3 regions of the Paenibacillus sp. AN1007 genome follow, and region 1 is predicted to be linked to each of the others. Evidence: riboswitches for the same ligand, from Rfam matches in the RefSeq annotation. Region 1 holds a riboswitch; each other region holds the start of a gene.
What was found. Region 1 has a riboswitch for cobalamin ahead of ABXS70_RS18995 (ABC transporter substrate-binding protein). Riboswitches for the same ligand answer to the same signal wherever they lie in the genome.
Positions count from the first base shown of each region.

Region 2: it holds a riboswitch for cobalamin, as region 1 does, so the genes downstream of both, nikB (nickel ABC transporter permease) here and ABXS70_RS18995 (ABC transporter substrate-binding protein) in region 1, are expected to answer to the same signal.
Region 3: it holds a riboswitch for cobalamin, as region 1 does, so the genes downstream of both, cobJ (precorrin-3B C(17)-methyltransferase) here and ABXS70_RS18995 (ABC transporter substrate-binding protein) in region 1, are expected to answer to the same signal.

Region 1 covers NZ_CP159992.1:4,210,884-4,214,164, reverse strand. The annotation lists gene cbiB (adenosylcobinamide-phosphate synthase CbiB) at 1-285, shown strand, start outside; gene ABXS70_RS19000 (histidine phosphatase family protein) at 279-992, shown strand; cobalamin riboswitch at 1,171-1,300, shown strand; gene ABXS70_RS18995 (ABC transporter substrate-binding protein) at 1,753-2,748, shown strand; gene ABXS70_RS18990 (iron ABC transporter permease) at 2,745-3,281, shown strand, end outside.
Region 2 covers NZ_CP159992.1:5,504,956-5,508,236, reverse strand. The annotation lists gene ABXS70_RS24795 (alpha-glucosidase/alpha-galactosidase) at 1-115, opposite strand, end outside; gene ABXS70_RS24790 (AraC family transcriptional regulator) at 340-1,176, shown strand; cobalamin riboswitch at 1,277-1,472, shown strand; gene nikB (nickel ABC transporter permease) at 1,630-2,568, shown strand; gene nikC (nickel transporter permease) at 2,569-3,281, shown strand, end outside.
Region 3 covers NZ_CP159992.1:6,364,603-6,367,883, reverse strand. The annotation lists partial or broken gene cobJ (precorrin-3B C(17)-methyltransferase) at 1-1,804, opposite strand, end outside; cobalamin riboswitch at 2,181-2,370, opposite strand; gene ABXS70_RS28570 (uroporphyrinogen-III synthase) at 2,628-3,281, opposite strand, start outside.

The DNA of each region.
Region 1 (3,281 bases):
GCAGCACGCATGGTTGCCCGTGATGCGAGGCTGCATCCCAGTCCCAATAGCGGTTTTCCCGAATCGGCAGTGGCCGGAGCACTTGGCATTCGGCTGGGCGGACATAACGTGTATCACGGTATTGCCTCGTTTCGTGCTTATATGGGCGAGGCTGCGCGGCCGATGGAGGCCGAAGATATTGTACGAACGACAAGGCTAATGTTTTGGTCAGCTGGCGCTTTTGTGGGCCTTTGTTTCTTAGCAACCATGGGTGTGTGGTTAATAGGAGGTGCGCTATTGTGGTAATTAAAGAAGGGCAGGAGCAAAGTGATCCAGACTCTAGTGAATCAGAACAGAATGGATCGCAGCACGGTGAGTTAGAACAGTTTGGATCAAAACAGTCTTCGTCAAAGCGGAGCATTGTACTGATCCGTCATGGAACAACCCAGTGGAATGTGGAAAAAAGATACCTGGGGCATACCGACATTGGTCTGCTGCCGGGTGCTCAAGAAGAGCTGGCTCTGCTAAGCCGGCAGTGCCGCAATCTTACATGGGACGCCGTATACTGCAGTGACCTTCTTCGCTGTCGTCAGACCTTGGCGTACACCGCGCCTCAGGCTGCTGCACAGGCAAAGTTGGATGCGCGCCTGCGCGAGAATGATTTTGGACAATGGGAAGGTTTGACCTACGAGCAGCTGCAGCATAATCCGCTCTACCGGCGCTGGATCGATCAACCGCAGGAGGTTGCGCCGCCTGAAGGGGAAGCATGGCCGTCATTCGCGGGACGAATAGATTCTTTTCTGCATGAACATATCTGGTCAGGCCGGACTTCACATAGAACATTGATTGTGACACATGGCGGAGTCATCCGTTACATGCTGTCCCGTCTTATTGAAGGTGTTGGATTCTGGGATACACATGTGATCCCGGGACAGGCGATTCAGGTATACATTGAAAAGCAGGGGAACCGCTGGCTTGGCAGCCGTGTGAATTTTCCGTCTATCGGCTTGTAAGGCGGTGCAATATACCCTATAATCACAACAGAAGTGTGACTCGGTACGAGCATATTGGTGTGATAGGCTGCAAGGCCTGAGCTGATGTGATTCGTGCGGAGCTAACTGCATCTATCGGTCACATGGATTAACCATCATTAACGACCAAGGGTCCCGCGTGTGAAGCAGATGTTCATGATGAGCAAAGACAAGTCATGATGTGCACAAGGGTAAATGGGGAAGCTGGTGTAAATCCAGCACGGTCCCGCCACTGTGAAACAGGAGCCATCCTGTAAGTCAGATTACCAGCCCTGGACGTACAAGCCGGTGTTCCTTCGAGGAAAGGACAACGTTTCGGGCCATTCTGTGCGTGAGCGCTTCCTGCTGCACATATACAGACTGCCATATGCGAGACGTCATCCCTGATCCTTATGTGAGGATTAGGGATTTTTCTTGTTGTACACGATGTGATGAAAAATAGTATGTTACACGGGGCCACTCCGAGTGCAGTACCATTTTCCGATTGTTATTATCCCTAGATTTTTTTGATTCCCTTATTCAAAGGGAAAAATCCGGTGATAGGCGTATGCTTTCGATGCAGCTTTCTTACAGAAAGCTGCAGGCGAGCACTTCGTTTCTCCAAATTGGTTCTGCACTCTCCGTTAAACGTGTACACATCTTCATTTTCGTTTCATCGGAACACACCAAGATGGGGTAGAGCATTAAGATTGAGGTATTATGTAACAACAATAGTACAGATAGAGAAGGGGAGTTTAAATTAATGATTAAGAACTGGAAAGCACTCACGTCACTGTTGAGCGCAGCGATGCTGGCACTGGCGCTCGCCGGATGCGGTAATGCAGCAACCAAAGAAGGAGCGGGCAGCACACAGCAGCCTGCACAAGAGCAGTCACAGGAACAAACGCAAACCGATCTGAAAACACAATATCCGCTGACGGTTACCGATGCAACAGGTGAGTCTTTTACTTTTGAAAAGGCACCATCCAAAATTGTCTCGGTATCTCCGGCTGAAACGGAGTCATTGTTTGCGCTTGGCCTGGACGAGCAGATTATAGGGGTATCGGATTACGATGACTACCCGGAAGCGGCGAAAGCAAAAGCGAAAATGGGCGGGATTAACAAACCCAATGAAGAGTCGGTTATTGCCGCTGATGCGGATATCGTATTCGGAGGTATTTCGTTGAGTGAAGATGCAGTGAAAAAGCTGCGTGATTTGGGGATCACCATTTTCAAAACCGATCCTAAATCCATCGACGATGTAATGAACAATATCGAAACGTTTGGTAAAATTACAGATCATCAGGAGCAGGCTCAGAAACTGATCACACAGATGAAGCAGGATGTAACGAACGTAACAGAAGCGGTCAAAGCCGTGAAGCCGGAAGAGAAAAAGAAAGTATATGTTGAGTTCTCTCCAGGCTGGACCGTAGGTAAAGGTGAGTTCATGGATGAACTGATCACGACAGCTGGAGGCACCAATATTGCTGCGGACAAAGAGAGCTGGTATCAGATTAACGAGGAAAATGTAATCGCCGCTAATCCGGATGTTATTCTATACGCAAACGATGTAATTGACGAAAACTCCAAAACGCTGGATCAGATTATCAAATCGCGCAGCGGCTGGGATCAAATCACAGCCGTAAAAAACAATAATGTGGTCGGATTGGATGCCAACTTGCTGAGCCGTCCGGGCCCACGTGTAACTCAAGGATTAAAAGAAGTAGCCAAAGCGATCTATCCTGATCTGTTCAAATGAGCAAAAAGCTGATCCTGTACGGAACGATAGGTATAGGGCTGCTGATGCTTACCGTGCTCATCTGCACGGGCATTGGTTCGGTGGCGCTGCCCATCCGGGACATTGCCGGTATTCTCATTCACAAAATGCCGTGGGTGGGCGACTGGATCACACCTGATTGGAGCAGGGCTGCCGAACAGATTATCTGGAAGGTGCGCTTTCCACGTGTGCTGCTTGCGGTGCTCGTTGGAGCTTCGCTGGCCATTGCAGGCGCGGGCTTTCAAGGAGTGCTGCGCAATCCGCTGGCAGATCCTTTTACACTAGGGGTATCCTCAGGAGCTTCGGTGGGGGCGGCTTTCCTGATTTTCTTCGGACTGCAGTATGCCCTGATCGGAATCTGGACGCTGCCGCTGGTTGCTTTTCTGACCGGGGCCATGACGCTGTGGTTCGTCATGACGCTGGCTCGTGAAGGACGCAAAATACCGACACACAGCCTGATTCTGGCAGGTGTTGTTATGCAGAGCTTTCTGGGTGCGGTCGTTTCCTTCCTGTCG
Region 2 (3,281 bases), 1.3 Mb from region 1:
CAATATCAAACAAGGCCAGTTCAAAATCCTGCAGAGCCTCCGTCATCATGACATCACCTAATACATTTTTAACAAAAACGGTGCTGCCCGCACCAAGAAACGTAATTTTATTCATCCCATGTTCATCCTTCCCGAAAAAATGTTGTACCCCAACTATAGGCCGAACAGGCTCATATCACTATGGTTCAACCCCTCCCAAACATGGCATAATCCCATTTATGTTTTCGTTTTCATGAATAATTTGCGTTTTTCACCTGTTATAATTTAGTGTGAATACAAGTGGGGACTATCCAGGTTTCATTTAAGATAGTTGATCATCAACGTCGAAAGGAGGTTAACATGAGCCGGAAAATTGAAATGAATGTCGTTTCTGCGGGCTGGACACAGATGGAGCTGGTCTTATTATTTTATGGATGGGAGGCATGTGATCCTGCCCATTATTGGGGACCGGGGGTACGTGATTCCTATATTGTGCATTACATTCATGAAGGCCATGGCACGGTGTATATGGATGATCGGAAATATCATCTGAGTGAGGGCCAAGGATTTCTCATATTACCCGACACAGTTATCCATTATGAGGCCGATGCAGAGGAGCCATGGACATATTCATGGTTTGGCTTCAGAGGTGTACAGGCAAAAGCCTTTATGCAGCGTGCACAGTTAAGCGAGGCCCATCCGGTGTTTACTGCTCATGAACCGAATACCATGGCAGCGCTGTATGATGAAATGCTTAGAGCAGGAACGAGCCAACTTCCAGGAGGAGATGTGATGCATCAAAGTTTGTTATACCGACTTATGGCAGCGTTAATTGCATCCGCACCGATTAAAGAGGAAGAAAGCCCGCTTCTTTCGCCCAAAGAAACTTATATTCGGCAGGCTGTGCAGTTTATGGAGAACAGGTACAGCCAGCGCACCTCAATTCTGGATATCGCACAGGCTGTCGGGCTGGATCGAACCTATTTATCAGGATTGTTCAAAGAGCGATATGGCAAGTCACTGCAGGCCTTTTTCCTGGAGTATCGCATGAATCGTGCAGCGGAGCTGCTGCGCAACCCGATGCTGTCCGTGAGTGAAGTAGCCCACTCCGTTGGATACACCGACCCGCTGCTCTTTTCCAAAATGTTCAAACGTGTGACAGGCATATCGCCGAAGGGTTCGCGAGTGCGAGATTAGCCGCATTTATCAATTTCAATATTGAAAGAAAAGTTTTGAACATTATTCCGTATGCCGCTATACTGATACAGAAGTGCAGCAGATAACAACATTAAGCTGAATTAAATACGTGGAACTTGGTGCTCTGTCCGCTTGGACAGAAGCTTAAAAGGGAAGTCCGGTGTGATGCCGGCGCGGTCCCGCCACTGTAACAGAGGAGTCAGGCAGCATATCCACTGATCTTGGGAAGATCGGGAAGGAGCTGCTATGGTGATGATGCTGAAGCCAGGAGACCTGCCAGGTTTGACAAACACAGCAGTACCCTACGGGAGATAGGAAGGTGTTTAAAGAGCATGATTTTTTCTGAAAATCTGTTTATTTAAGACGTCCTCATTCCGTGTAACGGAGAAGGGCGTCTTTTTGGATTGAATGGACATAAAGATATGCGCAATACATCGGGAAGGACGTTTTTCATTGGGCAGATATATCGTTAAACGATTATTACAACTGGTTGCCGTTCTGTTTGGCATTACCTTCCTGACATTTCTATTAACCTATCTTTCCCCTGGCGATCCCGCCAGACTGATGCTGATGTCCACTGGAATCACACCTTCGGATGAGTTGGTCAGACAAGTGAGAGTGGAACTGGGATTGGACAAGCCGTTTCTGGTTCGGTATGGAACGTGGCTTGCGCAGGTGGTCACCGGAGACTTTGGTACGTCATATAAGTATGACCGTCCGGTAATGGAGGTGCTGCTGGCGCGTCTTCCGGCAACACTCCGTTTAACGGGAAGTGCCATGCTTCTGGTGATATTGATCTCTTTTCCGCTGGGAATCATCTCGGCTGTACGGCGAAATCAATGGCTGGATTATATGATTCGTCTATTTTCCTTTGCCGGTTTGTCCATGCCAAGCTTCTGGCTGGGTATGCTTCTGATGCTGGTGTTTGGGGTGCAGCTGAAGCTGCTGCCCGTCATGGGCAGTTCCGGCTGGAACAGTCTGATCCTGCCTGCGGTCACGCTGGCCATTCCGCTGATTGCGCAGTACAGTCGGCAGATTCGTGCAGCGATGCTGGAGGAGACCAGTCAGAATTACGTCATGGGGGCGAGGGCAAGAGGTGTGAAGGAGTCAATCATCATATGGCGCCATATTTTGCCGAATTCACTGCTGCCGATAGTGACCCTTCTGGGTATGACAACAGGTGCACTGCTCGGCGGAGCAGCCATAGTCGAAAGTTTATTCGTATGGCCGGGGGTGGGACAGATGGCAGTGGATGCGATTTTTACACGAGACTATCCTTTGATACAGGGATATGTGATCTGGATGGCGATCATCTACGTTACGCTGAATCTGCTTGTTGATCTATGGACACATCTGCGTGATCCGCGCATTCGATTGGATGTGGACATTTAGATGAGCGCAGCAATTCGAGCATGGCTGACACAACGCCGCAGCTTTGTATTTGTGCTGTCTCTGGCCGGGAGCTGGATCATTCTGGCTCTGATTGCCCCACTGCTGGCTCCGCATGATCCACTCGCCACGAATTTTGCCAAAGTGCTGCAGCCGTCCAGCCCCGAATATCCACTTGGGACGGATCAGCTCGGACGATGTGTCCTGTCTCGACTTCTGTACGGAGCAAGGACTTCACTGCTGCTTACGTTTGTGATGATTGGGATCGTCTTCAGTTTGGGTGCAGTGGTTGGTGTAATTGCAGGTTTTGTCCGGGGAGTGGTGGACACGGTGCTTATGCGGCTGTGTGATACATTGATGGCGTTTCCGGGATTGATTTTTGCAATTGCCGTGGTAGGCATGTTGGGCCCAGGATTGTTAAATACCGTAGCGGCACTCTCGGTGGTCTGGTGGGCAAAGTATGCACGCATGGCCCGAAGCTTGGTCATTTCTCTTCAGCAAAAAGAATTCGTCACTGCTGCCGCTTTCAGCGGTGCGCGTAAGATTCAGATCATTGGCAGAACGATCCTGCCTAACATGCTGCCTCCCCTGATCGTGATGGCGATGATGGACGTGGGCGGCATGATGCTGTCCATCTCGGGACTTTCTTTCCTGGGACTTGGTGCACAGCCGCCTGACCCGGAGTGGGGAGCGATGTTAAATGAAGGCAGAAGGTA
Region 3 (3,281 bases), 2.2 Mb from region 1:
GCCACGATGCGTTCTACGATGCCGCCAATTTCATCACCGGGAATACCCTCGGCTACAGGTTGGGCCGGATGTGCGTTGCGCCCAAACTTTTTGCCGCCAAGGAACAGATCGTATCCGCCTTTGCGGTAAACGATACCAATATCCTCCAGCACCGCGCCGTAACAAGCCATACCGCAACCGTTCAGCGCTACACTGGTTTCCTTCGGAGCAGATAATCCGCCAATCACGTCCTGAAGATGGTTAGCCATCGGAACGGCATCATCTTTCTCCAGATTGCAGAAATCACAGGCTTTGACCTTGATGACATCACCGATGGGAACAACGATAAAATTCGCTGCACGCAGCTGCTCCACCAGCGCATCCGGTTCAAACGTCGGCACCCTCAGAATGATCTGGTGCTCCGGCGTATACTCCAGCTCGCCGTCCTCGCTTGCGCACTGCGCCAGCAGGGCCATCTGGACGGCGGTGAACTTTTTGTTGCCCACGCCGGGCGCTACGCCGACCTCGAAGAGCGGCGCCTTGCGTCCCGGCACGGGCCGAGCTGGGGTGCCAACCGCCGAGCGCCGTCAGCGCGATGCGCCGCCACGGCCGCCGGGCCTGACGCCGCCGCGTCCAGCCAGCGGCCTGCCGCTTCGCCCCCGAGCGCACCGCCTGCCGCGAGCCGCGTCAGCGCCTCGGCAGCAAGCTCGGCAGCGCCGGCACGCGGCGCAGCAGCAGCGGCGCGCGGTGCGGCTTCTGCCGCCGCGGGCACGGACCGCGATGCAGCAAGCACGGCGGTGCCGGCACCGCGCGCCGGGCTTGCTGCAGGCGGGGTCGCCGCCCATGCACCAGCGGGCGGCTGCCCTTGCGGAGCCGTGCCCGCTCCGGCGCTCGCGCCGTGCAGGGCTGGCTCCGCCGTTAGCGCGGCCTGCGCATCGCGGGCCGCGCTATCGCCCGCTGCCTCGCCGGAGGCGGCAGCGCGGGCTTCTTGTGCGCCGAGCGACCATGGCTCGGCTTCGGTGCGCAGCCGCTCATGAGGTCTGAGCGGCTGTTCCGCGGAGTTCAGCGTATACTTCCGCTGATATCCGCGCGGAGTGACCATGAGTCCTTCGTACATCATGGTTGAGGAATTGCCGATAATTACGGTAGTCAACATACCGATATCGTGATGCAGCATATCTTCCAGTGTCGTCAGGACCACATCCTGACGTTCCCGATACGCACTTTTGACCAGACCCACCGGTGTCTTGGGATCACGGTAACGAAGCAGCATCTCCTGCGTCTCCACAATCTGGCGTGTACGGCGTCCACTGCGGGGATTGTACAGAGCAATGACAAAATCAGCCGCTGCTGCCGCTTCAACCCGGCGAATAATCGTATCCCATGGTGTCAAATGGTCGCTGAGACTGATCGTACACGCATCGTGCATTACGGGTGCACCCAGCAGGGAAGCGCAGGACTGAACAGCTGACACGCCGGGAATAACCTCAACGGCTACGCCTGTGTCCGGCTTCCAGCCCTGCTCCATCAGAACCTCGTAGACAAGTCCAGCCATGCCGTATACCCCTGCATCTCCACTGGAGATTACGGCCACAATGTTACCTGCTTCCGCCTGTCTCACCGCTTCCTGTGCCCGGCTGACTTCCTCGGTCATGCCCGTACGTACAATGGCTTGTCCATTCAGCAGTGGGCGAATCAGATCCACATAAGTGTTGTATCCGATAATAACCTCGCTTTCCTGCAGTGCATCCAGTGCCCGTTTCGTTATATGCTCCATCGCACCCGGGCCGAACCCGATAATCAGCAGTTTGCCTTGCTTTTGCATATCTCTTCCTCCCTCATTCCACTCGTCACGCGGTTTACATCTCAGCCTATTTATCTAAAATGTTAACTTTATTGATAAGAACTTCCTCTCTTGATTACAGGCAGCAAGTTCCCCGTGATATGCGGTATTCCTGACTTCATGCTGATGGTACTCCTCATTTTTCGCCTGATCCTGAAGCTGTTTGCTGTCCGAAAAACAAAAAAATCTCATCCTGTTCACGGATGAGATACGCATGTACTTAAACTCAGGAAACGAACGCATGAATCCCCCAAAAAAGGAGGTACACACGACCAAAACAGCCCATATAAGGCCTTTCAGGACAAACTGATGTTTGTCCCTTTCCGAATTTATCGTACACCACTCCTTTCCGCGAAGGGTTTGGTGACACATGCAAGGTAGGTCTCCTGGCTTTGGATCATCAGCTTTCTTTTCTGTCTTCCCCGTTTTCCGAGTGACGTTTATTGAAAAGCGCTTCACCATTACAGTGGCGGGACCGCTCGGGACTTGCACCCGATTCCCTGTTACCTCTTGCTTTACGCAAGAGCACCTTGCTGCTTTCATATTGATTTCATCATACCATCGGTCAGGAAAAAATGTCCACGATAATGAATATTGTCCATATCTTGATTTTCGGATAAAAATGAAAAAAGATCCTGATCCGCCAAACGGACCAGAACCTTTATGTATCCTGTATAACAAGCTTCTGTTTTTTCCTGCAGCGTTAACTCTCCACGCGTTTACGTTTTCTTCATCCAGTGATCTGACGTGCCTTCCTGCCTCCGTATACGCTGCTGCTCTCAACTCATTCCCGCCAGAGCTCCCTCTAAGACTCCCCCCGGACACCAACCGGATTAGCAGCAAAATAACGCCCCAGTTCAACAATAAGTGCACCCATCTTCTCTTCCTCCGGTACAACGAGTGCTTCAATGCCTTCCTCACGCATCGCATTTGCGGTCACTTTACCGACGGAAGCCGGAACTACACCTTCCCTGAAGGCCTTCAGCATCTGCTCCAGCTTTCCTTGAGAAGCGGCATATTCCGTTAAAAATCGAACTTGCGGACCACTTGTAAAAGCTACGGCATGCAGCTCATGCCGAAGGACTTCATCCAAAAGCTGCTTCAACGCAGCTTCTTCCGGTGGTACGTGACGATAAGGCAGCACTTGGCGTACGACGGCTCCCTGCTCTTCCAGCCAGTGGACCAGCTTGGGGGCCGTTTCTCCGTGCAGCTGCAGCATCACCTTTTTACCTGAGAGATCATGCGAGCCGAACTCACGAATCAATCCGTCCGTACTGCCATCATCGTCTCGTACCAAAGGTGTTAACTTCAGCTTCCGAAGTGCATTTACCGTTTTGTATCCTCTGGCTGCGACATTCGATTCAGACAGCACATTCCGAAACTGCCCGGCCACATCCATATCCTCCGCCATGTCAAACAAGGCATCCAGTCCCATACCGGTTGTAAACACAGCCCAATC